DNA from 2 places in the Burkholderia sp. L-4 genome. Region 2 is predicted to be linked to the other one. Evidence: predicted binding sites of a transcription regulator. Region 2 holds the regulator's gene; the other holds the start of a gene.
What was found. The regulator LexA, encoded in region 2, represses DNA repair genes until DNA is damaged. The targets are predictions, from matches to a motif close to ACTGTATNNNNATACAGT.
Positions count from the first base shown of each region.

Region 1: a site for LexA is predicted at 13,373-13,390, ahead of AC1VVG_RS05425 (PA0069 family radical SAM protein). Genes of this name have one in related genera too.

Region 1 covers NZ_JBXEOX010000001.1:1,150,257-1,165,822, reverse strand. The annotation lists gene pmbA (metalloprotease PmbA) at 20-1,390, opposite strand; gene yjgA (ribosome biogenesis factor YjgA) at 1,518-2,120, shown strand; gene mog (molybdopterin adenylyltransferase) at 2,104-2,721, shown strand; gene orn (oligoribonuclease) at 2,738-3,358, opposite strand; gene AC1VVG_RS05480 (M48 family metallopeptidase) at 3,476-4,735, shown strand; gene rsgA (ribosome small subunit-dependent GTPase A) at 4,732-5,673, shown strand; gene AC1VVG_RS05470 (putative signal transducing protein) at 5,736-6,053, shown strand; gene AC1VVG_RS05465 (CobD/CbiB family protein) at 6,117-7,055, opposite strand; gene AC1VVG_RS05460 (CoA pyrophosphatase) at 7,176-7,862, opposite strand; gene rplS (50S ribosomal protein L19) at 7,950-8,342, opposite strand; gene trmD (tRNA (guanosine(37)-N1)-methyltransferase TrmD) at 8,476-9,270, opposite strand; gene rimM (ribosome maturation factor RimM) at 9,272-9,949, opposite strand; gene rpsP (30S ribosomal protein S16) at 9,992-10,246, opposite strand; gene AC1VVG_RS05435 (PQQ-dependent sugar dehydrogenase) at 10,398-11,537, shown strand; gene AC1VVG_RS05430 (NINE protein) at 11,647-12,114, shown strand; gene AC1VVG_RS05425 (PA0069 family radical SAM protein) at 12,179-13,345, opposite strand; gene AC1VVG_RS05420 (Lrp/AsnC ligand binding domain-containing protein) at 13,448-13,936, opposite strand; gene AC1VVG_RS05415 (D-amino acid dehydrogenase) at 14,082-15,368, shown strand; gene AC1VVG_RS05410 (acyl-CoA dehydrogenase) at 15,460-15,566, opposite strand, start outside.
Region 2 covers NZ_JBXEOX010000001.1:1,746,362-1,761,927, forward strand. The annotation lists gene AC1VVG_RS08190 (MFS transporter) at 1-81, opposite strand, end outside; gene AC1VVG_RS08195 (M20 family metallopeptidase) at 117-1,538, opposite strand; gene AC1VVG_RS08200 (LysR family transcriptional regulator) at 1,704-2,651, shown strand; gene mnmH (tRNA 2-selenouridine(34) synthase MnmH) at 2,721-3,848, shown strand; gene AC1VVG_RS08210 (permease) at 3,845-4,903, shown strand; gene AC1VVG_RS08215 (hypothetical protein) at 5,000-5,422, shown strand; gene AC1VVG_RS08220 (ABC transporter permease) at 5,460-6,293, opposite strand; gene nodI (nodulation factor ABC transporter ATP-binding protein NodI) at 6,300-7,214, opposite strand; gene AC1VVG_RS08230 (universal stress protein) at 7,547-8,044, shown strand; gene AC1VVG_RS08235 (DUF2939 domain-containing protein) at 8,128-8,832, opposite strand; gene AC1VVG_RS08240 (hypothetical protein) at 8,862-9,197, opposite strand; gene lexA (transcriptional repressor LexA) at 9,224-9,871, opposite strand; gene AC1VVG_RS08250 (sulfate ABC transporter substrate-binding protein) at 10,136-11,173, shown strand; gene cysT (sulfate ABC transporter permease subunit CysT) at 11,295-12,188, shown strand; gene cysW (sulfate ABC transporter permease subunit CysW) at 12,185-13,126, shown strand; gene AC1VVG_RS08265 (sulfate/molybdate ABC transporter ATP-binding protein) at 13,140-14,198, shown strand; gene AC1VVG_RS08270 (CysB family HTH-type transcriptional regulator) at 14,274-15,200, shown strand; gene AC1VVG_RS08275 (DUF805 domain-containing protein) at 15,504-15,566, shown strand, end outside.

The sequences.
Region 1 (15,566 bases), 600 kb from region 2:
GGCTGACGCCGCGCCTGGCTTACTGCCCCGCGATCGTCATCTGCTCGATCAGCACCGAGCCCGTTTCCTTCGTACCGCGCACGATCGAATCGGCACCGATCGCGACGATGTGCCGGAACATTTCCTGCAGCGTGCTCGCGACGGTGATTTCCTCGACCGGATACTGGATCACGCCGTTTTCCACCCAGAAACCCGCCGCGCCGCGCGAATAGTCGCCCGTCACGTAGTTCACGCCCTGCCCCATCAGCTCGGTCAGCAGCAGGCCCGTGCCGAGCTTCTTCAACATGGCTTCGAAGTCGTCGCCCGCCTGCGTGTTCGAGCTGCGCAGCGCGAGGTTGTGCGACCCGCCCGCGTTACCGGTGGTCTGCGTGCCGAGCTTGCGTGCCGAATAGGTCGACAGGAAGTAGCCCTCGACGACACCGTCCTTCACGACGCTGCGCGCGCGCGTGCGCACGCCTTCCTCGTCGAACGGCGCGCTGCCCATCGCGCGCGGCACGTGCGGATCCTCGACGACCTGAATGTGCGGCGCGAACACCGGCTTGCCGAGGCTGTCGACGAGGAACGACGTCTTGCGGTACAGCGCGCCGCCGCTCACGGCCTGCACGAACGCGCCGAGCAGGCCGGCCGCGAGCGGCGCCTCGAACAGCACGGGCACCTTGCGGGTGTCCAGGCGGCGCGCGCCCATCCGCGCGAGCGCACGCTCGGCCGCGTAGCGGCCGACCGCCTCGGGCGCCGCGAGATCGATCGCGCTGCGCTTCGACGAATACCAGTCGTCGCGCTGCATGTGACGGCCGCTGCCCGCGATCGGCGCGCAGGCGATGTAGTGGCGCGAGTACGGGTAGCCGGACAGGAAGCCGCGCGACGTCGCGAGCACGAACTGCGAATGCTGCGCCGACACGCTCGCGCCTTCCGAATTGCGGATCTGCGGGCTGACCGCGAAGGCGGCGTCTTCCGCGCGGCGGGCCAGTTCGACGGCGTCGTCGGCCGTCAGCGCCCACGGGTGGTAGAGATCGAGATCGCGCGGGTCGGTTTCGAGCAGTTCGGCCTCGGCGAGGCCGGCTGCCTCGTCCTCGGCCGTGAAGCGCGCGATGTTGTACGCGGCGGCGACGGTATCCTTGATCGCGGCCGGCGAGAAATCGGACGTGCTCGCGTTGCCGCGCTTCTTGCCGATGAACACCGTCACGCCGACCATCTTGTCGCGGTTGTGCTCGATCGTTTCGACTTCGCCGCGGCGCACCGATACCGACAGGCCGTCGCCTTCGGAGATTTCGGTCGCGGCGTCCGACGCGCCGAGCGCCTTCGCATGGCGAAGGATGTCCGACGCGATTTCCTTGAGCTGGTCCTGCGTGTGCGGGAAATAGCGCGCTTGTACGTCGAGATTGGCTGCCATCGTCTTGGTATCCGGTGGCGGGCGGGCGCCCGCATGGTCAAAATGTTGCGTATCCCGCGATCATAGCAAGGTCCGGGGCCGGACACAGACAAGCTTGGGGTGTCCGCGCCGCGATACAATGCCGCCCATGACACGCAAAACCCGAATCCAGCCGATCGAGCATGCCGTCGAAGACGACGACAACGGCTACGATCGCCCCAGCAAATCCCAGTTGAAGCGCGAGATGCACGAGTTGCAGGTGCTCGGCCAGGCGCTCGTCGACCTGCCGAAAGACGCACTGAAGCGCATGCCGATGCCCGAAAACCTCGCGGACGCCGTTCGCGAGGCACGCCGGATCACCGATCACGAAGGCAAGCGCCGCCAGCTCCAGTACGTCGGCCGCGTGATGCGCTCGCTGACCGACGACGAAACGGCCGCACTGCGCACCGCACTCGACGCGCAACGCGGCGTGAACAAGGCCGCGACGGCCCGCCTGCACTGGATCGAACGCACGCGCGACCAGTTGCTCGCCAGCGACGACGCGCTGACCGAATTCCTGCGCCAGCACCCGGAAGCCGATATCCAGGAAGGCCGCACGCTGATCCGCAACGCGCGCAAGGAAGCGCAGCAAGGCAAGCCGCCGCGCTATTTCCGCGAGCTGTTCCAGTGGATCAAGACCGCGAGCGGCTCGCCCGACGCGGGTGACGATGCGCCGGACGACACCGAAGACGACCATGACGACGAAGCGTAACCACCCGGACGAACTCGTCGTCGGCCTCGTGTCGATCAGCGACCGCGCGAGCACGGGCGTCTACGAGGACAAAGGCATTCCGGCGCTGCAGGAATGGCTCGGCGCCGCGCTCACGTCGCCGTGGCGCGCCGAAACGCGCCTGATCCAGGACGATGCGCCGACGATTTCCGCCACGCTCGCCGAGCTCGTCGACGTCGCGGGGTGCGACCTCGTGCTGACGACCGGCGGCACGGGCCCCGCGCGCCGTGACGTGACGCCCGAGGCCACGCTGGCCGTGGCGACGAAGGAAATGCCGGGATTCGGCGAACAGATGCGGCAGATCAGCCTGAATTTCGTGCCGACCGCGATCCTGTCGCGGCAGGTCGCGGTGATCCGCGAGACGGCCGACCATGCGGCGCTGATCATCAACCTGCCGGGCCAGCCGAAGTCGATCCGGGAAACGCTCGAAGGGCTGCGCGATACCGACGGCAAGTCGACCGTGCCCGGCATCTTCGCCGCGGTGCCCTACTGCATCGACCTGATCGGCGGCCCGTACATCGAGACCGACGCCGCGGTGGTCGCGGCGTTCCGGCCGAAAAGCGCGCGGCGGGCGCCGCGCTGACCGCGTGCCGGCCCGCTCAGGCGGCCGGCGCGGATTCGCCTGCCGGCGCCGATGCGGCCGGAATCAGGAAATGCTCGCGGTAGTACTTCAGCTCGTCGATCGACTCGTGGATGTCCGCGAGCGCCGTATGCATCGCACGCTTCTGGAAACCCTTGTAGATCGCGGGCTGCCAGCGGCGGCACAGCTCCTTGAGCGTGCTGACGTCGAGATTGCGGTAGTGGAAGAACCGCTCGAATTCCGGCATCCAGCGCGCCATGAAACGGCGGTCCTGGCAGATCGAGTTGCCGCACATCGGCGACTTGCCGGGCGACACGTACTGCGCAAGGAACGCCTGCAACTGCGCGGCGGCTTCCGCCTCGGTCACGGTCGACGCGCGCACGCGGTCGATCAGGCCCGAGCGCCCGTGCGTCGACTTGTTCCAGTCGTCCATCTTCGCGAGCGTCTCGTCGCTCTGGTGGATCGCGAACACGGGGCCTTCGACCGCGATGTCGAGCGTGGAATTGGTCACGACGACCGCGATCTCGATGATGCGGTCGTTATCCGGGTCGAGGCCCGTCATCTCCATGTCGAGCCAGACGAGGTTCAACTCGTTGCGCACGAGCGCGGGCTGGCTGGCGGAAGCGGCGGTATCGGTCATGAGTCATCCTGGAAAATGGCGGACGGCGCGCGGCGCCGCCCGGGCGGCCGGCATCGCATCAGCGGGGCCGGTCCGCAAGAACATATAATTCTCGCATAGAACCCTTTGGCGCCTTCGATGTCACCCTTTTCATTCACCCTGCTGTTCGCGATCGCCGTACTCGCGATGGTCGTCACCAAGCTGTGGCTCGCGTCGCGGCAGATCCGCTTCGTCGCGGCGCACCGCAACGGCGTGCCCGCGCAGTTCAGCGCGACCATCCCGCTGACCGCCCACCAGCGCGCGGCCGACTATACGGTCGAGCGCACCCGGCTGACGATGCTCGAGATCGTCGTCAGCGCGGCCGTGCTGGTCGGCCTCACGCTGCTCGGCGGCGTCGGCGCGCTCGATACGCTGCTGACCGGCTGGCTCGGCCGCGGCTACGGGCAGCAGGTCGCGCTCGTCGCCGCGGTGCTCGTGATCACGAGCGTGATCGACGTCCCGTTCGAGTACTACCGGCAGTTCGGGGTCGAGCAACGGTTCGGCTTCAACCGCATGACGAAACGGCTGTTCTTCACCGACATGCTGAAAAACGCGCTGCTCGGCGCCGCGCTCGGCCTGCCGCTGCTGTTCGTCGTGTTGTGGCTGATGAACCAGGCCGGCAGCCTGTGGTGGCTGTGGACCTGGATCGTCTGGGTCGCGTTCCAGATGCTCGTGCTGCTGATCTACCCGACCTTCATCGCGCCGATCTTCAACAAGTTCGAGCCGCTGAAGGACGACGCACTGCGCACGCGCATCGAGTCGCTGATGAAGCGCTGCGGTTTTGCGGCGAAGGGGCTGTTCGTGATGGACGGCAGCCGCCGCTCCGCGCACGGCAATGCGTACTTCACGGGCTTCGGCGCATCGAAGCGGATCGTGTTCTTCGATACGCTGCTCGCGCGCCTGTCCGGCCAGGAAATCGAGGCCGTGCTCGCGCACGAGCTCGGCCATTTCAAGCGCCGCCACGTGATGAAGCGGATGCTCGTGTCGTTCGTGCTGAGCCTCGTGCTGCTCGCGCTGCTCGGCTGGCTCGCGCAACGCACGTGGTTCTACACCGGGCTCGGCGTCACGCCGTCGCTCGACACCAGCAACGCGGGCGCCGCCCTCGTGCTGTTCTTCCTCGCGATCCCGGTATTCCTGTTCTTCGCGACGCCGTTCAGCAGCCTTACGTCGCGCAAGCACGAATTCGAGGCCGACGCGTTCGCGGCCAGCCAGACCGACGCGCAGGATCTCGTCAGCGCGCTCGTGAAGCTCTACGAGGACAACGCGTCGACGCTGACGCCCGACCCCGTCTACACGGCCTTCTACTACTCGCATCCGCCTGCGTCGCAGCGGATCGACCGCCTGCTGCAACACGCATGAGCCGCCCGACGTCCCGCAAGCCGGCCCCGCGCGCGTCGAACGCGCAACGGGTCGAAGGCCGCGTGATCGCCGCGCACGGGCGCCACTACATCGTCGCACCCGACGACGGCGGCCCGATGCTGCAGTGCTTCCCGCGCGGCAAGAAGAGCGACATCGCGGTCGGCGACCGCGTCGTGTACGAACTCGCATCGGCCGACCAGGGCGTGATCGTCGAGATCGGCGAACGGCGCAATCTGCTGTACCGCTCCGACCAGTTCAAGTCGAAGCTGTTCGCGGCCAACCTCGACCAGTTGCTGATCGTGCTCGCGACCGAGCCCTATTTCAGCGAGGACCTGCTCGGCCGCGCGTTGATCGCGGCCGAGGCGAACGAGCTGAAGCCGCTGGTCGTGCTGAACAAGATCGACGTCGAGGCCGCGCTGCCGGTCGCACGCGAGCGCCTCGCGCCGTACCGCGCGCTCGGCTACGACGTGCTCGAGCTGTCGGTGAAGGGCTCGCCCGACGACGCGCGCGCGCAGTTGATGCCGCACCTCGCCGGGCACTCGACGATCCTGCTCGGCCAGTCCGGGATGGGCAAGTCGACGCTCGTGAACCTGCTCGTCCCCGATGCCGAAGCCGCGACGCGCGAGATCTCGGCCGCGCTCAACAGCGGCCGCCACACGACGACGTTCACGCGCCTCTACCCGCTGGAAGGCGGCGGTGCACTGATCGATTCGCCGGGTTTCCAGGAATTCGGCCTCTACCACCTGACGGAAGGCCGCCTCGAGCGCGCGTTTCCGGAGTTCCGGCCGCTGCTCGCGGATTGCCGTTTCTATAATTGTCATCATCTGCACGAGCCCGGCTGCGCGATTCTCGAAGCCGTCGCCGACGGCCGTATCGCGCCGTCGCGGCATGCGCTGTACGCCCAGCTCGTGCACGAGGCGAGCCAGATCGTCCGCTGAGCGCGAGAGGCGCGCGGGGCCGGCCGGCACGCCCGGGCCGGCCTTCATCGACAGGAGCCGCGATGCGTTTCAAGGCACCCGATCTCGCGACCGCGCAACATTGGGCCAACGTGCTTCAGGTGGCCGGCGTCGGTTGCGAGCTGCATAACTGCTACGCGACTGGCGCGCTCGGCGGCCTGCCGGCCGATGCGTGCACGCCCGAGCTGTGGCTCGACGACGAACGCGACGGCGCCCTCGCGCGCCGGCTCCTCGATGCCGCCTCGCACGGCCCGTCGGCCGGCGCCGCGCCCTGGTTTTGCCGGCAGTGCGGCGAAGCGCTCGAGGCCCAGTTCACCGCGTGCTGGCAATGCGGCGCCGTGCGCGATCCGCGCGACGACTGACCCACAGCGACAAGGCCGGCATCGAGCCGGCCTTGTTCTTTCATCGGATCCCGCCGTGCGTCGTCACGACACCCAGACGGCGAGCGTCAGCATCAGCAGCAGGATCATCCACAGGATCACCGCACGCCAGACGAGGCCGACCGCCGATTGCAGCGTCCGCGGCGTGCAATCGTCTCCGACCGTCAACGGACCGCTGTCGCCGACCGCCAGCGCATCGAGGCTCGACGGCTCCGCGAGCGGCCCCGCGAGACGCGCGCCGAGCGCCCCGCTGCCGGCGGCGAGCAGCACGCCGTCGTTCGGGTCGGGCCACTGGCGCGTGTGATTGCGCCACGCGTAGATCGCATCCTCGAAATTGCCGACGATCGCGAAGCCGAGCGCGGTCAATCGCGCGGGAATCCAGTCGATCACGAAAAACGCGCGCTGCGCGAACGTCGAGAACGCGGCCGTGCGGTCGTCGCCCGGCGTCGACCAGCTGCGCGCGAGGTATTCGGAAATCCGGTACAGCACGGCGCCGGCCGGGCCGATCGGCAGCACATACCAGAAGAACACGCCGAACACGTGGCGATGCGACGCGACAACTGCATGAATCAGCGTATGGCGGACGATTTCGCCGACCGGCATGTCGACCGTGTCGATGCCCGTCCACTCACGGAGGATTTCGCGCGCACGCGGCACGTCGTCGTTGTTGAGCGCGAGGTGGATGTCGGTGAAGTAGTGGCTGAACTGGCGGAAGCCGAGCGTGAAATACACGACGACGACGTTCCACAGGAACGCGAGCACGAAGCTCACCTTGTACAGCAGGAAATAGATCAGCGCGACGATCAGCACCCACGGCAGCACGACCGCGAGCCAGGCGAGGATGCCGTGCTTCTGCTTGCCGGCGTCGAGGCCATGCGCAACGGTTTCCGCATGAAACTGGAACAGCGCAAACACCGGATTGCTCGGTGATAACGCGCGGACCTGTTCGATGATGAGGGCGAGGAGAACCGAAAAGAAAGTCATGCGTGGCGCCGTCTTCGGAGTTATGTCATTTTTTGCATAACGATAGCACAGCGCCAGCCCCGCATGGCTGCCGGCGCGGTCGCCCGGCGGCCGGCCGCGCGCGCCGGCCGGTGCATGCGCCTAGCCGGCGGCCAAGAAGCGGTAGAGATTGCGAAACATGCCGGCAGTTGCGCCCCAGATGAAGTAATGCCCGCCCGGTTCGCCATTCGGATAGGGCATCGCAAAAAAACGACGCTCGCCGCCTTCCCAGCGGAACACGCGGACCTGATGGTTCGCGGGATTCATCACGAACGCGAGCGGCACTTCGAAAATCTCGGCGACTTCGAACGTATCGGCCTGCACCGTGAACGGCGGATGCACGAGGCCGACCACCGGCGTCACGCAGAAGCCCGTGCCGGTCAGGTAGTCGGGTAGCGCACCGAGGATCTCGACCCGTTCGGCGGCCAGCCCGATCTCTTCCTTCGCCTCGCGCAACGCGGTGGCCGTTGCATCGCGATCGAACGTCTCGCGACGGCCGCCGGGGAAGCTGATCTGCCCGGCGTGGTCGTTCAGGTGGTCGGCACGCTGGGTCAACAGCACGGTCAGGCCCGACTCGCGGACGACGAGCGGCATGAGGACGGCCGCGCTGCGCGGATCGACGCCTTCCTGCAGCCTCGCCTCGCCGGGCTCGACGCTCCAGTCGAGCGTACGCGCGAAACGTTCGCGCAAGCCGGACGGCGTCATCAGCGGGGGATCGATGACAGGCAGGCCGGCACCGGTGCCTTCGACCGGCAGGACTTCGGGATCGATGATGGGGCGGCGATTCAATGGGGCTCTCGGGTTCGTGTCGTATCGAGCATATTGTCGCGCCAGAATGAAAAAAGCACCCGGGTGGGTGCTTTTTCCTTACAGCTCTTACTCTTGGGAAGCTGCTGCGGCGCGATCCTTCGACACCAGCTTTTCCTTGATACGAGCCGACTTGCCCGAACGCTCGCGCAGGTAGTACAGCTTCGCACGACGCACATCGCCGCGACGCTTCACGACGATGCTTGCCAGCAGCGGCGAGTACGTCTGGAACGTACGCTCGACGCCTTCGCCCGACGAGATCTTGCGGACGATGAAGTTCGAGTTCAGACCACGGTTGCGAATCGCGATCACGACGCCTTCGTAAGCCTGAACGCGCTTGCGGTTACCTTCAACCACGTTCACGTTCACGATCACCGTGTCGCCCGGGGCGAATTCGGGGATCGTCTTGCCGGCGAGCGCGCGCTCGATTTCTTCCTGCTCAAGTTTTGCGATCAGATTCATTACTGACTCCTTATGCCATCGTGTCGGCGTTGGTACCCGCCTGCTTCCAGGCCTGGCCCCGATAGAGGATGGATTCACATCAGGCACCGCACACGCATGCACGGCACCGCCAATTCCCGCTCGCGCAGCCGCCTCAGGAGGCGTCCTTCGCTTCGCGTGCGAGGTTCGCAAGCCACGCCTCGTCGGCCCGGCTCAGCAACTTCTCGCGGCGCGCCCGGACGATCAGGTCCGGCCGCTTCCGCCACGTATTCCGCAATGCTTCCTGCCGCCGCCACCGCTCGATCTCGGCATGATGCCCGCCGAGCAGCACGTCCGGCACGCGCACGCCTTGGTATTCCTCGGGGCGCGTGTAGTGCGGGCAATCGAGCAGGCCGTCGGCGAAACTGTCCTGCACGGCCGACAGCGAATCGTTCAGCACGCCGGGCAGCAGCCGCACGACGGCATCCATCATCGCCATCGCCGGCAGTTCGCCGCCCGACAGGACGAAATCGCCGAGGCTGATTTCCTCGTCGACGCACCGGTCGAGCAGACGCTGGTCGATCGCTTCGTAGCGGCCGCACAGCACGACGACACCGGGCTCCTGCGCCATCCGCACGGCACGCTCATGCGTGAGCGGCGCGCCCTGCGGCGACATCATCACGACACGCGTGCTCGCGATGCCCTGCTCCGCCTGCGCCGCTTTCGCGGCGTCAATGGCGGCTTCGAGCGGCTTCGCCAACATCACCATGCCCGGACCGCCGCCGTACGGACGATCATCGACCGTGCGGTAGTTGTCCGTCGTGAAATCACGCGGGTTCCAGGTGCGCAGCCCGAAGCGCCCCTGCTTGACGGCCCGGCTGGTGATGCCCCAGTCGGTCAGTGCACGGAACATCTCGGGAAAGAGCGTGACGACGTCGAACTGCACCGCGCTCTCGGTTACCTGGTTCATTTCAGTAATCGGCTTCCCAGTCGACGACGATCCGACGCGCCGCCTGATCCACCGTTTTGACGTATACGCCGACAAACGGGATCAACCGTTCGTCGGTGGTCGGCTGACCGTCTTTGCCGGTCGCCGGATACTCGACACGCATGATCGAATGCACGCCGTTGTCGATCATCCCGCTCACCTTCCCGAGCGCCACCGATTGCTCGTTGACGACATCGAGACCGATCAGGTCGACCCAATAGAATTCGTCCGCGGCCAGTGCCGGGAAATCTTCCCGGCGCACGAACACGCGAAAGCCGCGCATCGCGAGTGCGGCATCGCGGTCGCTGACGCCCGCGGGTTGCGCAACGACGGTGTCGCTGTGCGTCTTCGACTGCATGATGCGGACCGAAAGCCGCTCCGCACCGCGCTCCAGCCACCAGCGACGCGCGTTGAGCAATGCATCGCCGCCGCGACCGGCGTCGGCATGCGTCGCCACCTTGACCCAGCCCTTCAGGCCGTAGGCGTCGACTACCGCCCCGACCTCGACTGCGTCGTCGGGCCAGGCTTGCGTCGCTTCGAGACCACCTTGCTCGGCAGCCTCACCGGCGCTCGCGACAGCGTCGCGCTCGACCGGCTTGCGGACGAACGCGCCGAATGACGCACGCCCGCGCCTTGCATTACCGGAATCGTGACCCGCCATCAATGCACCTCACAGCCGGCACGACCGGCACACCGTGCCATGTTAGGCAGCCGGTTGCGCCTTTTGCGCTTCCTTCACGAGACGCTGGACGGTCGGCGACAGTTGCGCGCCAACGCCTTGCCAGTACGTCAGGCGATCCTGAGCGATACGCAGCGATTCGCCCTTCGTGGCGACCGGGTTGTAGAAGCCGACGCGCTCGATGAAGCGGCCGTCACGACGGTTGCGCGAATCGGTAGCGACGATGTTGTAGAACGGGCGCTTCTTCGAGCCGCCACGAGCCAGACGGATGATAACCATATGATGTCCTTCGGAAAACCGGGTTCGAAACTACTGAAACACGCGATTATAGCCGGAAACCAGAGGTACAACAAACACTTACGCGCAAAATTCCGCGGGCGGCCTGTCGGGCGGGCATACAATCGTCGTGTCCAGGACGTTTCCCGCCGTCATGCCGCCCCTTCCCGCTGCCTCGACGCGCCGCGCGCAGAACCGTTTCACGGCGCTGCTCGCCGGCCTTGCCAGCCTCGCGTCCGCACCGGCGTTTGCCGCGCCGTTGCCGGTGAGTGAACTCGTCGTCCCGCCCGGCTTCCACGTGGAAATCCTGACCGACACGGTACCGGCCGCGCGCGAAATGGCCTGGTCGCCCCGCGGCATCCTGTATGTCGGCACACGCGAAGGCCGCGTGCACGCGTTCGCGATGCCCGAGGGCCGGATCACCGCGCACTACGTGATCGCCTCCGGGCTCGACATGCCCGTCGGCGTCGCCTACCGCGATGGCGCCCTCTATATATCCGCCGTATCGCGGATCCTGCGCGTCGATCATGTCGACGATCGGCTCGCCCGACCGCCCGCCCCCGTCGTCGTGACCGATGCGCTACCGACGGAACATCATCACGGCTGGAAATTCATCGCGTTCGGCCCCGACGGCAAGCTGTACGTGCCGACCGGCGCACCGTGCAATGCCTGCCTCGCCGATCGCAGCCGCTACGCGATCATCGCGCGCATGAAGGCGGACGGCAGCGAACGCGAGGTGGTCGCGCGCGGTGTACGCAATACGGTCGGCTTCGCATGGCATCCCGATTCGGGCGAGCTGTGGTTTACCGACAACGGGCGCGACCTGATGGGCGACGACGTACCCGATGACAAGCTGAATCGCGCCCCGCGCGCCGGACTCGACTTCGGCTTTCCTTATTGCCATGGCGGCGATACGCCCGACCCCGAATTCGGCAGCGCCGGCGTGTGCCGCCGCTACGCGCCGCCCGTCCTGAAACTCGGCGCGCATGTCGCCGCGCTCGGCATGCGCTTCTATACCGGGCCGATGTTTCCGGCGTCGTATCGCAATAACGTGTTCATCGCCGAACACGGGTCGTGGAACCGCAGCACGAAGGTCGGCTACCGCGTGATGCGCGTGATCGTGTCGGCGGACGGCAGCCACGCGCAGCAGATGCCGTTCGTCACGGGCTGGCTGCGCCCCGACGGCACGGTATGGGGACGCCCGGCCGACGTGCTGCCGCTGCCGGACGGCTCGCTGCTCGTCAGCGACGATTACGCCGGCGCCATCTACCGCGTGACCTATGCGGCACCTTGACGCAGGCAAGGGGTGACCGGGCCCGACCGGGCATCGTAGAATGCGTGCCGGGCCGCGCGCCCGCGCCGGCCCGCCGGCCGCCCATGCCAACGACCATCCGCCGCCATCCATGTCCAGCAGCACCGCACCGTCCCGCCGCTTCCGCTCCAAGACGCTCACTGCCGCCCTCGCGTTCCTGTTCGGTTCGCTCGGCGCGCACCGCTTCTATCTGTATGGCTTGCGCGACGTGTACGGCTGGGCGCACCTGCTTGCGACGATCGTCGGCATCCCGGGCTTCCTTTTGCTTGCGGCGACCCAACGCACTGCCGGCCTCGGCTGGTGGCTCGCGATACCCGGCGCGATCTCGCTGCTGGCGGCATTCCTCGCCGCACTCGTCTACGGGCTGCGCCCTGACGAAAAATGGGATGCGCAATTCAACGCGGACACCGGCAAGCACAGCAAGTCGGGCTGGACCGTGATCTTCGTCGTGATCTTCTCGCTGCTGATCGGCGCGTTCCTGCTGATGACCGCACTCGCGCTGTCGTTCCAGACGTATTTCGAATCGCAGGTCGAAGCCGCGAAGCAGATTTCGCAGTAAGCACGACGGACGCGGCGCCGAGGGCCCTCGCCCGGTGCCGGCACGCGGCGGCCTTGCTCGCGTATCAGAACAGATTCAACTGCATGTCGTCGCGTGGCTTCGCACCGGCCGAACGTCCGGCAACACGCGGCACCGGCGCGACCGCGGCCGGCGCACCGCGGAACTGCGACAGATCGAGAATGCCGTTCGTGCGCTCGTTCAACCCGAGCCGCTTGACGGCCTGGCGAAAGCGCTGCCGCAACAGGTCCGCCCAGATCCCCTCGCCCTTCATCCGCTTCGAGAAATCCGCGTCGTAGTCCTTGCCGCCGCGCATGTCGCGCACGCGGTTCATCACGCGTTCCGCGCGGTCGGGGAAATGCGCGGCGAGCCAGTTCTTGAACAGCGGCGCGACCTCCCACGGCAGCCGCAGGATGATGTAGCTTGCGTGCGTCGCGCCGGCTTCCGCGCACGCCTCGAGCACGCGCTCCATGTCGGGCTCGGACACGAACGGAATCACCGGCGCAATGCTCACGCCGACCGGCACGCCCGCGTCGCGCAGCGCGCGGATCGTGCGCAGCCGTCGCGCCGGCGTGGCCGCGCGGGGCTCGAGCGTACGAGCGAGATCGGCATCGAGTGTCGTGATCGTGACCGCCGCCATCACCTGCCCGCGCTCGGCCATCGGTGCGAGCAGGTCGAGATCGCGCTCGATCAGCGACGATTTCGTGATCGCCGCGAACGGCAACCCGCGATCGTGCATCACCTGGATCACGCTGCGCGTGATGCGCAGGTCGCGCTCGACCGGCTGGTACGCGTCGGTGTTGACGCCGAGCGCGATCGGCTCCGGCACGTAGCGCTTGCGCGAAATCTCGCGCTCGAGCAGCTCGGCCGCGTTGACCTTCGCGTAGATGCGGCTTTCGAAATCGAGCCCCGGCGACAGGCCGAGATAGCTGTGCGTCGGCCGCGCGAAGCAGTAGATGCAACCGTGCTCGCAGCCGCGATACGGGTTGAGCGATACGCTGAACGGAATATCGGGCGACTGGTTGTGCGTCAGGATGCTTTTCGCACGCTCCTCGAACACCTGCGTGCGCAGCGGCGCGGGGAAGTCGGCATCGTCCGACTCGTGCGTCCAGCCGTCGTCGACCGCTTCGCGCTGCGCGATTTCATACCGCCCCTGCAGGTTGTCGACCGCACCGCGCCCCTTGCGGGGCACGGGCGGCGCTACCGGAAATTCGTTGTCGGACCGATCGTCCATATGCCCACCCCTTCGCCTGCGCCCAATACTGTACATTTATACAGTATTGGGCGCAGCATGCCAAGGGCGGGATAAGGGGCTCGACAACAGGCTGCCGACGCGTCACTCGCCGACGGCAATCGTCAGCGTTTCCTTGATTTCCTCCATCACGACATAGCTCTTCGACTGCACCGCGCCGGGCAGTTGCAGCAGGATGTCGCCGAGCAGCTTCCGGTAGTCGGCCATCTCGCCGATCCGCGCCTTGATCAGGTAGTCGAAATCGCCGGAAACCAGATGGCATTCGAGCACCTCGTCGATCTTCATCACTTCCCGGCGGAATTGCTCGAACATGTTGCCGCCCTTGTGGCCAAGCGTGATCTCGACGAACACCAGCAGCGCGGCCCCCAGCTGACCTGGGTCGACCCGCGCGTGATAGCCGGTGATCACGCCGTCGCGCTCCATGCGACGCACGCGCTCGATGCACGGCGTGACGGTCAGTCCGACCTGTTCCGCGAGGTCTTTCATCGCCATCCGGCCGTCGTCCTGGAGCAGTTTCAGGATGCGCCGGTCGAGCTTGTCGAGCGAGCGTACGGGCTGACGTTGCGTTCTCATTTGTTTATGCTGAAAACCTGAAAAATACGATAACAAAACCTACACATTCGACAATACCATAGCGCAAAAAACTAGATCAGCTAGAGGTTACACGGAGCCGCACACGCGCCCGGCCTCGATCTGGTCCCTTCCATCTGGAGCAGCTATGCGAGTCGTCATTCTGGGCAGTGGTGTAGTGGGCGTGGCAAGCGCGTATTACCTTGCGCGCGCCGGCCATGAAGTCACCGTGATCGACCGGGAAGCCGGCCCGGCGCTCGAGACGAGCTTCGCGAACGCAGGCCAGATCTCGCCCGGTTATGCCGCACCGTGGGCCGCGCCCGGCGTGCCGCTGAAAGCCGTCAAGTGGATGTTCGAAAAGCATGCGCCGCTCGCGATCCGCCTCGACGGCACGCGCTTCCAGCTCCAGTGGATGTACCAGATGCTGCGCAACTGCACGGCCGAGCGCTATGCGGTCAACAAGGGCCGCATGGTCCGCCTCGCCGAATACAGCCGCGACTGCCTGCAGGCGCTGCGCGCCGATACGGGCATCGAGTACGAAGGCCGCACGGGCGGCACGCTGCAACTGTTCCGCACGCAGCAGCAACTCGACGGCGCGGCGAAGGACATCGCGGTGCTGCGGGAAGCGAACGTGCCGTTCGAACTGCTGTCGCCGGCCGAACTGAAGAATGCCGAACCGGCGCTTGCCGCCGTCTCGCACAAGCTGACGGGCGGCCTGCGCCTGCCGGGCGACGAAACGGGCGATTGCCAGCTGTTCACGACGCGCCTGGCCGCGCTCGCCGAATCGCTCGGCGTCAAGTTCCGCTACAACACGCCGATCGATGCGCTCGCGATCGCGGGCGGCAAGATCGCCGGCGTGCAGTGCGGCAGCGAGACGGTGCGCGCGGACGCGTACGTCGTCGCGCTCGGCTCGTACTCGACGAACTTCATCTCGAACCTGATGAAGATCCCGGTCTATCCGCTGAAGGGCTATTCGATCACCGCGCCGATCGTCAACGAAGCGGCCGCTCCGGTGTCGACCGTGCTCGACGAAACCTACAAGATCGCGATCACGCGTTTCGACCAGCGCATCCGTGTCGGCGGCATGGCGGAAATCGTCGGCTTCGACAAGAAGCTGCGCGCCGCGCGCCGCGAAACGCTCGAGATGTGCGTCAACGACCTGTTCCCGGGCGGCGGCGACACGTCGAAGGCCACGTTCTGGACGGGCCTGCGCCCGATGACGCCGGACGGCACGCCGATCGTCGGCCGCACGCCGGTGTCGAACCTGTTCCTGAACACCGGCCACGGCACGCTCGGCTGGACGATGTCGTGCGGCTCGGGCCAACTGCTCGCCGACCTGATCTCGGGCAAAATGCCCGCGATCCAGGCCGACGACCTGTCGGTGCATCGCTACCTGAAGGACGTGGCCGGCCAGACGCGCCCGGCCTACGCCTGAGCCGCGACGGCCCGCAACACGGGCCGGCCGGCGGCAAAAGGAAAGGCGCCCTCGGGCGCCTTTTTCGTTGCGTCGACGGCGTTGCTCGCGGTCAGAACTGGTCTTCCGTCAACGCGAGCACGCTCTCGTTGCCCTTCGCGCCGACGATCGACGCCTCGAGCGCACCGGCCTGCACGAGAATGTGTTCCGCATAACATT
Region 2 (15,566 bases):
CGACGCCGCGAAGATGATGCGCCGGATCTTCGCCGCGCTGGGGCGGGCGGCGTCCTGCGAGGTCAGGGTGGTCGTGTTCATCGTATGGGCAGGTCCCGAGAAAGGAGCAAAGCGCGTTACAGGGCAGCGCCGGCCGCGGCGGATGCCGCGCGGCGAACGGGCGGCGCGTCGTCGCCGAGATCCCAGAAGAGGCCGGCCATCATCTGCAGCCCCTCGCTGACGACGCTCGCGAGCAGGTGCTCGTCGGGTGCGTGTTGCGAGCACGCCGGGTACGAGTGCGGCACCCATAGCGTCGGCAGCCCGAGCGTGTCGGCGAACACCTCGTTCGGCAGCGTGCCGCCGAGATTCGGCAGGATCGCGGGCTTCTTGCCGGTGGTGCGCGCCAGCGACGCGACGGCCCAGCGGACCCACGGATCGTCCGGCGGCACACGCGTGGCCGGCGCGCCGCGTTCGACGTCGATTTCGATGTCGGTGAACCCGTGCGCGTCGAGGTGCGCGCGCAGGTGCGCATGCAGCGCTTCCCAGTCGGTGCCGACGACGAAACGCAACTGGCAGTGCGCGTACGCGACGGGCGGGATCGCGTTGACGGGATGCTCGGGATTGCCGGCCTTGAATGCGAGGATCTCGAACGTGTTCCAGCCGAACACGCGCTCGGCCGCGGTGAGGCCGGGCTCGCCCCAGTCGGCATCGAGGGCCGGGTCGCCCGGGCCGCCGCCGACGGAAAGGTCGGCGAGCGCGTCGCGCACGGCGGCCGGGATCGGCGGCGGGCGCAGTCCCTCGACGCGAATCGCGCCGCGTGCGTCGACGAGGCTCGCAAGCGCATGCGCGAGCACGATCGCCGGATTGCGCAACAACCCGCCCCAGTTGCCGGAATGGTGTGCGCCGTCGCGGGCGCGCAGGCTCAGCTTGAAGTTGACCGAGCCGCGCGAGCCGAGGAACACGGTCGGGCGCGCGGCGGCGATGCGCGGGCCGTCGGACGCGATCAGCACGTCGGCCGCGAGCGCGTCGCGCGCCTGGCGGCACAGCGCGTCGAGCCCCGGCGACCCCGTTTCCTCGCCCATTTCGATCAGCAGTTTCGCGTTGAAGCCGAGCCGGCCGCCGCGTGCGTCGAGCACGCTTGCGAGCGCGGCGAGGTTGATGGTGTGCTGGCCCTTGTTGTCGGCGCTGCCGCGGCCATACCAGCGGTCACCGTCGGCCGTCAGCGTCCACGGCGACAGCGGCGCGCGCCACTGCGCGTCGTAGCCGCGCACGACGTCGCCGTGGCCGTAGATCAGCACGGTCGGCAGTGCATCGTCTTCATGGCGCGACGCGAGCAGGAACGGGCCGCCGCCAGCGACGGGGTTGTCGACGATCCGCGAGGTGAAGCCGAGGCGGGCGGCCTCGGGTGCGATCTCGTCGGTCAGGTACGCGCGCAGCGCGGCGTCGTTGCCGCTGTCCTGGCTTTCGGTGCGCAGGCCGACGCGGCGGCTCAGGGTCGTGAAGAACGCGCCGGATTCGAACTGGTTCAGCGCGTGCTGGATGGCGGCGGTACGGCTCAAGTCGTATCTCCTCTGACGGGGGCGCTACACGCGCGGACCGCGCATGCAACGTGAAGTGCGATCGATTCTAGGAAGTCGTTTTTTTTGTCACAATGATCGAATTTCGAACCTTTCTTTGCCGAAAAGGCAAAGCGGCGCGGCCGGATGCGGCGCGGAGACAGAACGATGGCGGCTTTCCTGCATGGCCTGGCGTTGCGGTATTTCGTCGAAGTGGCGCGCACCGGCTCGATCAGCGACGCGTCCGCGCGGCTGCACGTGGCCGTGTCGGCGATCAGCCGGCAGATCGCGAAGCTCGAGAGCGAGCTCGGCGCGCCGCTCTTCGAGCGGCGGCCGCGCGGGATGGCGCTGTCGGAGGCCGGCGAGCGGCTGCTGGCGTTCGCGCAGCGCAGCCTGCTGGAAGCCGAGCACGTGATGAAGGACATCGGCGGCCTCGACGCGCTGCACGGCAGCCTGCTGAAGATCGCGTGTTCCGAAGGGTTCGCGATCGATTTTCTGCCCGGCGCGCTCGCAAGCTTCAAGGCGCGCCACCCGGGCGTCGATTTCACCATGTGGGTCGTGTCGCCGGCGGAAGCGACGCGGCGCGTGCGCGACGGCGATGCGGACATCGCGCTGACGTTCAGTCTTGCACCGGAGAAGGGCGTGCGCGTCGAGCATACCGAGCGCGCGCCGGTCTTCGCGCTGGTGCGGCACGATCATCCGCTCGCGACGCGCGACGCGGTGTCGCTCGCCGATGTCGCGCGGCACGCGCATGTGCTGCCCGAGGCCGGCACGACGGTGCGCCAGCTGATCGACATTGCGTGTGCGCTCGACGGGCTGCTGCTCGAGCCCGAACTGACGAGCAACAACACGGCGGCGATGTACGGCTACGCGCGGCGCACGGGGGCGGTGATGTTCACGGGGCTGCTGTCGGTACGCGACCGTTTCGATGCGGACGGTTTCGTCGTCGTGCCCGTGACGAACCCGCAGCTGCGCGAGCGCAGCATCCAGGTGCAGACGATGGCGGGGCGCGATCTGCCCGCGTCGGTACGTGCGTTCCGCGACCACCTGATCGACGCGATGCGGGTTGCATCGACGCCGCCGACGGCCGAGCGCGGCCCGAGACGCCGGCCGTGAGATAATCGTCAATCCGCCTTCCGTGCCCATGCGGCTCTTCGAGCCGCATCGCCCCTGTTCGACGCCAAATTGAAGAACCTGATTGTCACCCTCGATCGCGCCGGCGAGTTCGACGAGATCATCGACGTGCGCACGCCGCTCGAGTTCGCCGAGGATCATATCCCCGGCGCGCTGAACGCGCCCGTGCTCAGCAACGAGGAGCGCGTGCTCGTCGGCACGATGTACCGCCAGGTATCGCCGTACGAGGCGACGCGCGTCGGGGCGGCGATGGTCGCGCGCAACATCGCGCGCCATCTCGACACGACGTTCGCCGACCGGCCGCGCAACTGGCGGCCGCTGATCTACTGCTGGCGCGGCGGCAAGCGCTCGGGTTCGATGACGACCTGGTTCAACCTGATCGGCTGGAAGGCGCGCCAGCTCGACGGCGGGTACAAGTCGTACCGCCAGTCGGTGTGCGCGACGCTCGATTCGCTGCCGACGCGCTTTCGCTACATCGCGCTCGTCGGCCATACCGGCTGCGGCAAGACGCGCCTGCTGAACGCATTGCGCGACGTAGGCGCACAGACGCTCGATCTCGAGGCGCTCGCGTGCCATCGCGGCTCGCTGCTCGGCGCGCTGCCGGGCAAGCCGCAGCCCGCGCAGAAGGGGTTCGATTCGGGGCTCGTCGAAACGCTTGCACGTTTCGACCCCGAATGGCCGGTGTTCGTCGAATCGGAAAGCCGCAGGATCGGGCTCGTGCAGTTGCCGATCGCGCTGATCGAAGCGTTTCATGCCGGCCCGTGGGTACATGTCGAGGCGGCGCACGACGAACGGATCGCGTTCCTTCTCGACGATTACGCGCACCTGTTCGACGAACCGGACGCGTTCAAGGCGCAACTTCATCGGCTGATCGGCCTGCATAGCCGTGAACAGGTGACGCACTGGAAGGCGTTGATCGATGCGAACGCGCGCGCCGAACTGTTCACCGAACTGATCGACAGGCATTACGATCCCGCCTACGCACGAACCTACCGCGCGGTCTACAACAAGCCGAACCGGGCGCTGACGTTCACGTTCCGGCCCAACGCCGCCGACGTGCGCGATCAGGCGCGCACGCTGCTGGCAGAACTCGCGCGAGCCGGGTTGCCCGCATCGGCCGCGCTTGCCGCAGGCACGCAATCCAAAACCGACAAAGACCAATCGACGACTACACGATGACGACCACACGCACCCAACCCAATCCGGCGCTCGGCTGGATGACCTTCCTGCTGATCGCGGTCGCGGGGCTGTTCTATGTGAAATGGTTTCCGTACTACAACAAGGCGTTCGTCGCCGCCGAGCACCATTCGATCGGCCAGTCGATCCTGATGGGCACGTCGGCGAGCGCCCCCGAGCCGTCGTTGAAGGCCGCGCTCGACTACGCCTGGGCGTACGGCAAGGCGATCTGGCAGGCGATGGTGCTCGGCCTGCTGCTCGGCTCGGCCGTGCAGGCGCTGCTGCCCGCGCACTGGGTCGCGCGCGTGCTGGGCCGGACCGGATTCGGCAGCGTTGCCGCGGGCGGCCTGCTGTCGCTGCCCGGGATGATGTGCACGTGCTGCGCGGCGCCGGTCGTCGCGGGGCTGCGCGCACGCCATGCGTCGCCGGGCGGCGCGGTCGCGTTCTGGCTCGGCAACACGGTGCTGAACCCGGCCGCGCTGGTGTTCATGGGTTTCGTGCTCGGCTGGCACTGGAGCGCGCTGCGCCTCGTGCTCGGTATCGCGATGGTGTTCGGGATCGGCTATCTGCTGAACCGCATCGCGCGGCCTGAAGACCGCAGCATCGACGATGCGCAGCTCGCCGCGCTGGCGGCCGAGCAGGCCGCGGCCGGCAATCCGTTCGTCCGCTGGGTGAAGCTGCTCGCGCGCATGGCCGTGCGACTCGTGCCCGAATACATCGTGCTCGTGCTGCTGCTTGGCGCCGCGCGCGCATGGCTGTTCCCGCATATCGGCCCGGACATCGGCAATCATCTCGGCTGGATCGTCGCATTCGCGGTCGCGGGCATGCTGTTCGTGATCCCGACGGCCGGCGAGGTGCCGATCATCCAGGCGATGCTGTCGCTCGGCATGGGGGTCGGCCCGGCCGCCGCGCTGCTGATGACGCTGCCGCCGATCAGCGTGCCGTCGCTCGCGATGCTCGCGCGCTCGTTCAAGCCGTACATGCTGGCGATCGTCGCGACGCTCGTTGTCGTATTCGGGATCGTGAGCGGCTTGCTCGCGCTCGCGCTCGGGTTCTGACGCGCGCAGGCCCGGTGCGATAGCCGTATTCATATTCATCCGGCGCCGCCGCTTCACGCGCGCGGTGCCCTTTACAAGAAGCAAACAGGAAAACGCATGACCCAACCGAAGATTCATCCTCGACTCGAAAAGGCGCTGACGCGCGGCGATCTCGCGATCCGCCAGGCCAATTCCGCGCGGGCGACTGCCGTGTTGAACGCACTCGGCACGATGATCATCGAGGCCTCCGCAACGATCGGCGTCGAGGCCAGCATCGACATTCCGCAGGGCGACCGCATTTACGATCCCGTCAATGGCGTGTGGCCGCAGAAGATGCTGGTGTCGTTCGACGGCCCGGTGGAGGAGGCCGACAAGGAAGAGCTGCGCTCGGTCTATCTGGTGGCCGACGATCCGGGTACGCAGTTCCGCGTCGAATGGCATCGCGCGGACGGCAAGCTCGGTCGCCAGGAAGGCGGCCCGCTCGCGACCGTCGCGTTCCTGACCGACGTCGAGATCCCGTGGAGCGACGACGACGAGTAACGTCGTCGCATCAGACCGGCGCCTGGTGCGCCGGCCGTCAGCGCATCATCCGCCGCCGGAACAGCCACGCGGACAGCACGAATCCGCCGACCGCGTAGCCGGCGAGCACCGCGACGTGCAACGCGATGTCGGTTGCCGGGCGGCCGAGCATCGCGGGCCGGATCAGTTCGACCGCGTTCGCGAGCGGCAGCGCCTGGGCGGCGTGCTGCGCGACCGGCGGCAACTGCGTGATCGGGAAGAACACGCCCGACAGCAGCAGCATCGGCGTCAGCACGAGCGTCTGATAAAACATGAAGAAATCGTAGGACGGCGCAAGCGCCGTCACGATCATCGCGACGCTGGCAAACGCGAGGCCCGCGAGCGCGATCACGGGCAGCGCCGCGAGCATCGACGGAAATCGCGCATAGCCGAGCGCACCCGCGACCAGCATGATCGCGACCCCCGACAGCATCGCCTTGCTGGCCCCCCAGACGATCTCGCCGAGCACGATGTCGCCGAGCGCGAGCGGCGTATGCATGATCGCTTCCCAGGTACGCTGCACGTGCATCCGCGAGAAACCCGAATACATCGACTCGAAGCTCGCGGACATCATCACGCTCGACCCGACCGTGCCGGCCGCGAGGAACGCGATATACGACACCCCGTCGACGTGGCCGAGCATCAGGCCGAGCCCGAAACCCAGCCCGAACAGATAGATCATCGGATCGGCAAGATTGCCGAACATCGATGCGAGCGCGAGCTTGCGCCAGACGAGATAGTTGCGGCGCCAGACGGCAATCCAGTTGGTGGCGTTCGCGGGCATCGCGATCGCGAAGCGTGATTCGCGCGAAGGCGCGGACGGTGTGGCGGCGGAATAGTTGCGCACGTCCATGATCGATCAGTCCTGCATTTCGCGGCCCGTGAGCCGCAGGAATACATCTTCCAGATTGGCCGGGCGGTGCAGATAGCGCAACCCCGTGCGACCCTTGAGTCTCGCGCTGAGCGGCTCCGCGTCGCTCACATAGCAGAACAGCGTCTCGCCGCTGATCTCGGTGCGCTTCGCGAATGCCGACAACTCGTCGCGCAGCGCGGCCGGATCCGGCCCGTAGATCTCGATCACGTCGCAGCCGATCTCAGATTCGATCAGCGCGTGCGGCGCGCCCTCGGCGATCTTGCGGCCTTCCTCGATCACGCATAGCCGGTCGCACAGGCGTTCGGCTTCTTCCATGAAGTGCGTGGTGATCAGGATCGTCTTGCCGCGCGCGAGCAGCGAGCGCAAGCGCTCCCACATCAGGTGCCGCGCTTGCGGATCGAGGCCCGTCGTCGGTTCGTCGAGCACCAGCACGTCGGGATCGTTGACGAGCGCGCGGGCGAGCGTGAGGCGACGCCGCATGCCGCCCGACAGTTCACCGACCTTCGCCTCGGCCTTGCTCTCGAGCTTCGCGAATTCGAGCAGTGGCGGCACGAGTGCGCGCGCGGCTTGCGCCGATATCCCGAAATAGCGGCTGAACACGAGCAGATTCTCGCGGACGGTGAAGTCGGGGTCGAGATTGTCGAACTGCGGGACGACACCGACGCGCTGGCGTGCATGCCGCGCACGCGACGGAACCGGTTCGCCGCACAGGGAAATGGTGCCGGCATCGGGATGCGCGAGGCCGAGCAGCATCTTCAGCGTGGTGGTCTTGCCGGCGCCGTTCGGGCCGAGCAGGCCGTAGCATTCGCCGGCCTGCACGTTGAAGGACAGGCCGTTGACGACGAGCTTGTCGCCATAGCGTTTTTCGACGTTGCGGAAATCGATCGGTGCGACGGACATGGGCATGTTGTCGTTGTAAGCGGGCGCGCGTGGCTATCCGATGCGTGGCCGGCAAGCGAACGGATCGCGCGAATGCGTGTCACACGGGCATGACCGAAGCGCGCGACGCCGGCGTGGCGATGGCCCGCTGGAGTACGAACGGGCCATTCTAGTGCATCGGCTGCGTCTCTTCAGGGCATGCCTGCACGGTGCGATGCATGCGGGCACCGATCGTGCACTGCATCATCGCGCACGCGCCGAGCGGGGCGAATCAGCGTTTTCCATCCCTTGCATCCTGAATTGCGGCGCACCATGATGAATGCGTAGGCTCGTTGTCGCGATAGGGAGGTTTCATGGCCAGTTACAACAAGATTTTGCTGTGTTACGACGGCACGCTCGAAGGGCGCAAGGCACTGCGCTGCGGTGCCAATCTCGCAATGGACCTGAAGGCGGAGACGCACTTGCTGTCGGTTGTCGACATGCGTTCGAGCATTGCGCAAAGCGCAGGTCTGCTGACGGACGTCGCGTGCGGCCGGTTCGAGGAAACCGCGCGGGAAATCCTGCAGGAAGGCGTGAACTGGCTGCGTGAGCGCGGCGTGCAGGCCGAAGGCCATTTCGCATTCGGTTATCCGATCGACGAAATCGCGAATCTCGCGACGGAACTGAAGGTCGATCTCGTCGTCGTCGGCCACCGGTGCCGCAGCGGGCTGTCGAGATGGTGGATGGGGTCGGGCAATACGCAGCTGCTCGATCGCGTGAACTGCAGCATCCTGGTGGCGTGTTCGTCCGCGCAGGAGCAGAAGGAAGAAATCGCGCGCGAGCGTGAAGCGGCCATCGCGAACGGCAAATGATCGAATGATGCGATGACGGCCCGACCGGCGCTGCGAGCCGGTCGGGCGCCGCTGCATCAGCGGTGCGGGTACCGCGCAGCCTGCTACGCGTGCAGGTCGATCGCGGACAATTTCCACGAGAACAGGCCGAAGCGGTGGAATATCGCCGCATAGCGCGTGCCGTCGGCGGTGCGCTGGTACGTGACGACGAATTCATCGATATTCCGGTATCCCGCGCTGGTTTGCTGCTGATGCGGCGGATGCGTTGCATCGCCCGCGCTGGCCGGCGCGGCAGACGTGGATGCGGGTGATGACGCAGCTGTTGCGGCCGCGTTGCTGACGGGGCCGGCGGCGCTCGCCGGCGCCGGACGGGCGGGCGTGTCGGCTGACGCATCGACTTGCGGCTGATTCGACCATTCGGGCGGACGCTCGCCCGGATTGCCGCGCGGCGGCAATCCGCTCATCAGCGCGGCCACGCCCTCCGGCGTCGCGTACGCATCGACCAGCGGGCCGATCAGTGCGGACCCGATCAGCGCGCCGATCACCGCGAACGGATTGTTCTTCTTCACCGCGTCGATCCGGCGCATCAACTCTTCCGTCACCTGCTGCTTCAGGCTGATGCGCAGCGACGGAAAATTGACGTATTCGCTGATGGCCTGCGCGTCGCGCGCGTCGATCGCCGATTTCAGGCGACCGAGCGCGACGTACGGCGACGCGTACGCGTAGCCGACCGCCGCCACGACGGCGACGGCCAGCACGACGATCAGCAGGGGCTTGAGCCGCCATGCGCGGCCCGACGATCCAGTCACGTTGCCTCCGGTGCGGGGATGTTCCGCAATCAGAGACCACCCGGCGTAGCCGATCGTTCCTCCGCGATGCAGCGGTCGATCATCCGGCATACGGCGTCGATCGTGCCGACCATGATCAGCCGCGAACGGCCGTGATAGACGCGCACCGGCGCCCGGCGCGCGGGTTCCGCATGATTCAGGCCGGCGTTCAGCGATACCCGCGCGAACGCGGGGAGCGCCGACGGCAGCAGGGACGCCTGCCGTTCGACTGCGACTTCTTCTTGCACGGGCGCGGCCGCGGACAGCGGTGCGCAGGGCGTGCGGCCGCGCAGATGACGCAGGCGGCCGAATTGACGGAAAGGCAGCAGACGGGCAAGGCGTTCCATGATGTTCTCCTCAGCGAGACGGAATGTCAGAGTTCGCCTGATCGGATCAGTCCGACGGCGATGCCTTCCAGCGCGAACTCCGCGCTGCCGGCCTTGACGAAGATATTTTCGTAATCCGGGTTCTCCGCGATCAGCTCGAGACCGCCAGGCCGGCGCATCAGGCGCTTGACCGTGACGTCGTCGCCGAGACGCGCGACGATGATCTGGCCGTCCTTTGCCTCCGTGCGCTTCTGCACGGCGAGGAGGTCGCCGTCGAGAATGCCGGCGTCGCGCATCGACAGGCCGCGCACCTTCAGCAGGTAGTCGGGCTTGCTCGTGAACAGCGCGGGATCGCACGCGTAGTGCTGCGAGATGTGCTCCTGCGCGAGGATCGGGCTACCGGCCGCGACGCGGCCGACGAGCGGCAGCGACAGCTGCATCAGGCCGGCGTGCGGCAGCGTGAACTGATGCGGGGCGTCGTCGATGCCGAGCAGGCGGATGCCGCGCGACGCGCCGGCGGCCAGCTCGATCACGCCCTTGCGCGCCAGCGCGCGCAGGTGCTCCTCGGCCGCATTCGGCGAACTGAAGCCCAACTCGGCCGCGATCTCGGCACGGGTGGGCGGGAATCCGGAGCGCTCGATCGCGCGACGGATCAAGTCGAACACTTGCTGCTGACGGGCGGTGAGTTTGGTCATGGCTCAACTGTATGGATAGACAGTGAGCTGTATTTTTATACAGTACTTCGCGAATTTCAAGTGTTACGTGAGGTTCGACGCGATCGCGCCGGTTCCGGCGTGATTTTGCGACGCCCCGACGGCGGTTTATCTGCCGCAACCGTCCGTCCCGTCTGCGTTAGCACTTTTGAGTATTAAAAAATGAGGAACGATTATTTTTAATCATGTAACCCGTTCGCTAGACTGGCCCGACATCGCAATACCGACAACACTGGAGAACCAAGGATGGCGAAGCGCAATACGGGGCTGGTGGGCGGAGTGGGCCGCCTGATCGCAACACTCGCGCTGGGCGCGGCGGCGGCGCTGGGCGTCGCGACGCATGCCCGGGCCGATACGACGTTCCTGAACGTGTCGTACGACCCGACGCGCGAGCTGTATCAGGACTTCAACCAGGCGTTCGGCAAGGAGTGGAAGGCGAAGACGGGCGAGACCGTCAACTTCAAGCAGTCGCACGGCGGGTCGGGCGCGCAGGCGCGCTCGGTGCTCGACGGCCTGCAGGCCGACGTCGTCACGCTGGCGCTCGCGTACGACATCGACGCGCTCGCGAACAAGGGGCTCGTGAACAAGGACTGGCAGAAGCGCCTGCCCGACAACGCGTCGCCGTACACGTCGACGATCGTGTTCCTGGTGCGCAAGGGCAATCCGAAGGGGATCAAGGACTGGGACGATCTGACCAAGCCGGGCATCTCGATCGTCACGCCGAACCCGAAGACGTCGGGCGGCGCACGCTGGAACTACCTGGCGGCATGGGCGTACGCGGTGCACAAGCCGGGCGGCAACGAGCAGACGGCCAAGGAATTCGTCACGAAGCTCTACAAGAACGCCGGCGTGCTCGATTCGGGCGCGCGGGGCGCGACGACGAGCTTCGTGCAGCGCGGCATCGGCGACGTGCTGATCGCGTGGGAAAACGAGGCATTCCTGTCGGTGAAGGAATTCGGCACCGACAAGTTCGAGATCGTCGTGCCGTCGGTGAGCATCCTGGCCGAGCCGCCCGTCGCGGTGGTCGACAAGGTGGTCGACAAGAAGGGCACGCGCAAGCTGGCCGAAGCGTACCTGAACTTCCTGTACAGCCCGCAGGGCCAGGAGATCGCGGCGCGCAACTACTACCGGCCGCGTTCGAAGAACGTGCCGGCGGAACTGACGAAGCAGTTCCCGAAGCTGAAGCTGTACACGGTCGACGACACGTTCGGCGGCTGGACGAATGCGCAGAAGACGCATTTCGCGGACGGCGGCGTGTTCGACTCGATCTACAAGCCGCAGTAACGCCATAACGACAGCGGCGCGCCACGCAGCGCGCCGCCTCCCCGACGGCCCGCCGGCGCGATTCACTGCGCCGGCGTTTGCGTCGGACCCGTGAGCAGCATCGACCCAGCAAGAGCATCCGATGACGACGTACACCTTTCGCAAGCCGAGCGCGCTGCCCGGTTTCGGCGTGACACTCGGCATCACGGTGGCCTATTTGAGCCTCGTGGTGCTGATCCCGCTCGCCGCCACGTTCCTGAAGACCGCGACGCTGTCGTGGGACCAGTTCGTCACCGCCGTCACGTCGCCGCGCGTGCTCGCGTCGTACCGGCTGACGTTCTCGGCCGCGCTCGGCGGCGCGCTGATCAACGCCGTGTTCGGCTTCCTCGTCGCGTGGGTGCTCGTGCGCTACACGTTCCCGTTCAAGCGCCTCGTCGATGCGATCGTCGACCTGCCGTTCGCGCTGCCGACGTCGGTCGCCGGCATCTCGCTCGCGGCCGTCTACGCGACCAACGGCTGGGTCGGCCAGTATCTCGCGCCGCTCGGCATCAAGATCGCGTTCACGCCGGCCGGCGTGCTGGTCGCGCTGACCTTCATCGGGCTGCCGTTCGTCGTGCGCACCGTGCAGCCGGTGCTCGAGGATTTCGAGCGCGAGCAGGAGGAAGCGGCCGCATGCCTCGGCGCGTCGCGCTGGCTCACGTTCCGCCGCGTCGTGCTGCCGGCCGTGCTGCCGGCGCTCCTCACCGGCTTCGCGCTCGCATTCGCGCGTGCGCTCGGCGAATACGGCTCGGTGATCTTCATCGCCGGCAACGTGCCGATGAAATCCGAGATCACGTCGCTGCTGATCATCACGAAGCTCGAGCAGTACGACTACGCGGGCGCGACCGCGCTGGCGGTCGTGATGCTGGTCGTGTCGTTCCTGATGCTGCTGCTGATCAACACGCTGCAGTGGTATCTGCAGCGGCGGACGAGCAAGGGCGCAAGCGGCCCCGCGCCCGTCACCGTCGCCGCCGTCGCGGCAGGAGGCCAGCAATGAGCCAGGAGGCCACCGTCGTGCTGAAAACCCCGTCGCCGGCCGTGCGCGCCACGAAACGGCTCGATCCCGTCAGCGAGTCGCGCGTCGTGCGCTGGCTGCTCACGGGCATCGCGCTGGCGTTCCTCGCGTTCTTCCTCGTCGTGCCGCTCGCCGCGGTGTTCGTCGAGGCGCTGCGCAAGGGCGTCGGCTTCTATCTCGAATCGCTGGCCGATCCCGACGCGTGGTCGGCGATCAAGCTGACGCTGACCGTCGCCGTGATCGCCGTGCCGCTGAACCTCGTGTTCGGCGTGTGCGCGTCGTGGGCGATCGCGAAGTTCGAATTCCGCGGCAAGGCGCTGCTGACGACGCTGATCGACCTGCCGTTCTCGGTGTCGCCGGTGATCTCGGGCCTCGTGTACGTGCTGCTGTTCGGCGCGCAGGGCTGGCTCGGGCCGTGGCTGCAGAACCACGACGTGCAGATCATCTTCGCGGTGCCGGGCATCGTGCTCGCGACGATCTTCGTCACGTTCCCGTTCGTCGCGCGCGAGCTGATCCCGCTGATGCAGGCGCAAGGCACCGACGAGGAGGAGGCCGCGCGTGTGCTCGGCGCGTCGGGCTGGCAGATCTTCCGCCGCGTGACGCTGCCGAACGTGAAGTGGGGCCTGCTGTACGGTGTGATCCTGTGCAATGCGCGCGCGATGGGCGAGTTCGGTGCGGTGTCGGTCGTGTCGGGCCATATCCGCGGCCAGACCGACACGATGCCGCTGCACGTCGAGATCCTGTACAACGAATACAACTTCGCGGCGGCGTTCGCGGTGGCGTCGGTGCTCGCGCTGCTCGCGCTCGTCACGCTCGCGCTGAAGCTGATCGCCGAGCGTCATCTCGCCGCCGAACTGGCCGGCGCGAGCGACACCGCGCCCGCACATGCCGGCCCCGCCGCCGTTTCGTCGAAATCGTAAAGAGGCAACCAGAATGGGTATCACCGTCCGTAACCTTCAGAAGCGCTTCGGCGATTTCACGGCGCTCGACAACGTCTCGCTCGACTTTCCGCCGGGCGAGCTGGTCGCGCTGCTCGGGCCGTCCGGCTGCGGCAAGACCACGCTGCTGCGCGTGATCGCGGGCCTCGAGCACGCGGACGCCGGCCAGGTCGTGCTGCAGGGGCTCGACGTCGCGTCGGTCGGCGCGCGCGACCGCCAGGTCGGCTTCGTGTTCCAGCACTACGCGCTGTTCCGCCACATGACCGTATTCGAGAACGTCGCGTTCGGGCTGCGCGTGAAGCCGCGCCGCGAGCGGCCGTCGGAAGCCGTGATCCGCGAGAAGGTGCACGAGTTGCTGAAACTGGTGCAGCTCGACTGGCTCGCGCAGCGCTATCCGTCCGAACTGTCGGGCGGCCAGCGCCAGCGTATCGCGCTCGCCCGCGCGCTCGCGGTCGAGCCGAAGGTGCTGCTGCTCGACGAGCCGTTCGGCGCGCTCGACGCGAAGGTCCGCAAGGAGCTGCGCGGCTGGCTGCGCCGGCTGCACGACGACCTGCACATCTCGACGATCTTCGTCACGCACGACCAGGAGGAGGCGCTGGAAGTCGCGGACCGCATCGTCGTGCTGAACCGCGGCCACGTCGAGCAGGTCGGCAGCCCGCAGGACGTCTACGATCATCCGCAAAGCGCGTTCGTGTACGAGTTCCTCGGCGCGGCGAACCGGCTGCCGGGCACGGTGGCCGGGCGCGGCTTCGTGGCCGAGGGCGCGGCCGCGCCGATCGAGGTCGACGCCGATTTCGCCGGCCCCGCGAATGCCTACGTGCGACCGCACGACCTGCAGCTGTGGCCGGCGGGCGAAGGGCACCGGGACGGCATCGCGGTGGACGTGCGCCGCGTGATCCCGCTCGGCGGTTCGGTGCGCGTGGAGCTCGAGGCGCGCGCGGGCGGCGCGCTCGAGGCGGAACTGGATCGCGATGCATGGCGTGCGCTGTCGCTGCAGGTCGGCGACGGTGCGACGGCCGTGCCGCGCGCGGTGCGTGTCTTTCCCGCGCGTTGACGAGACAATACAGGGCAGGGGGCGGGACATGCTCCGAATCGACAATCAAACAACGACAGCCTAAGAGGCATACCCATGAATTTTCAGCAATTGCGGTTCGTGCGCGAAGCGGTGCGCCAGAACATGAACCTGACGGAAGTCGCGAACGTGCTGTATACGTCGCAGTCGGGCGTGTCGAAGCAGATCAAGGATCTCGAGGATGAACTGGGCGTCGACATCTTCATTCGGCGCGGCAAACGGCTGACGGGGCTCACGGAGCCCGGCAAGGCGGTGCACCAGCTGATCGAGCGGATGCTGCTCGACGCCGAGAACCTGCGCCGCGTCGCGCGCCAGTTCGCCGACCAGGACAGCGGCCACCTCGTCGTCGCGACGACGCACACGCAGGCGCGCTACGCGCTGCCGAAGGTGATCCGGCAGTTCACCGAGGTGTTCCCGAAGGTGCATCTGGCGTTGCGCCAGGGCAGCCCGCAGCAGATCGCGCAGATGATCCTGAACGGCGAAGCCGATCTCGGCATCTCGACCGAGGCGCTCGACCGCTATCCGGACATCGTGACGTTCCCGTGCTATTCGTGGCATCACACGGTCGTCGTGCCGAAGGGGCATCCGCTCGTCGGCCGCGAGAACCTGACGCTCGAGGAAATCGCCGAGTATCCGATCATCACGTACGACCAGGACTTCACGGGCCGTTCGCACATCGACCAGGCTTTCGCGCAGGCGGGCGCCGTGCCGGACGTCGTGCTGACCGCGATCGACGCGGACGTGATCAAGACCTACGTCGAACTCGGGATGGGGATCGGCGTCGTCGCCGCGATGGCCTATGATCCGCAGCGCGACACAGGGCTCGTCGCGCTCGATACGCAGCACCTGTTCGAGGCGAGCACGACGCGCGTCGGGCTGCGCAAGGGCGCGTTCCTGCGCGCCTATGCGTATCGGCTGATCGAGATGTTCGCGCCGCACCTGAACGAAGCGGAAATCGCGGGGCTGTTGCGCGAAGCCGTTTGACGGTTGCGCGCCTCGCGCGCCGTGCGCGCACGGCGCCGAACATCCGGCGGTGGCGAAATGGCCGCCGGCGCGATGGCCTGATTCATCGAACCATCGGCTGTGCCCGCCGCTCCCGGCCGGGCCCTTCGCCGGATGCGGCGTTCAGCATGCGTTCTCCTGCCGACAGAACAACCAGAGACGGCACGGGCGAACGGGTCGATCCGGTTTCGGCCTCCCGGCCGGGCCATGATTCGGAAGATATGATTCAATGCGCGTGCATGGTCTGATGGCGGGCGTTCACGCCGCACGACGAAGGGGCGAGCAATGAATCCGACATGGTTTCTCTTTTCCTTCAAAGGCCGGACCGAGCGCCTGCCGTGGTGGATC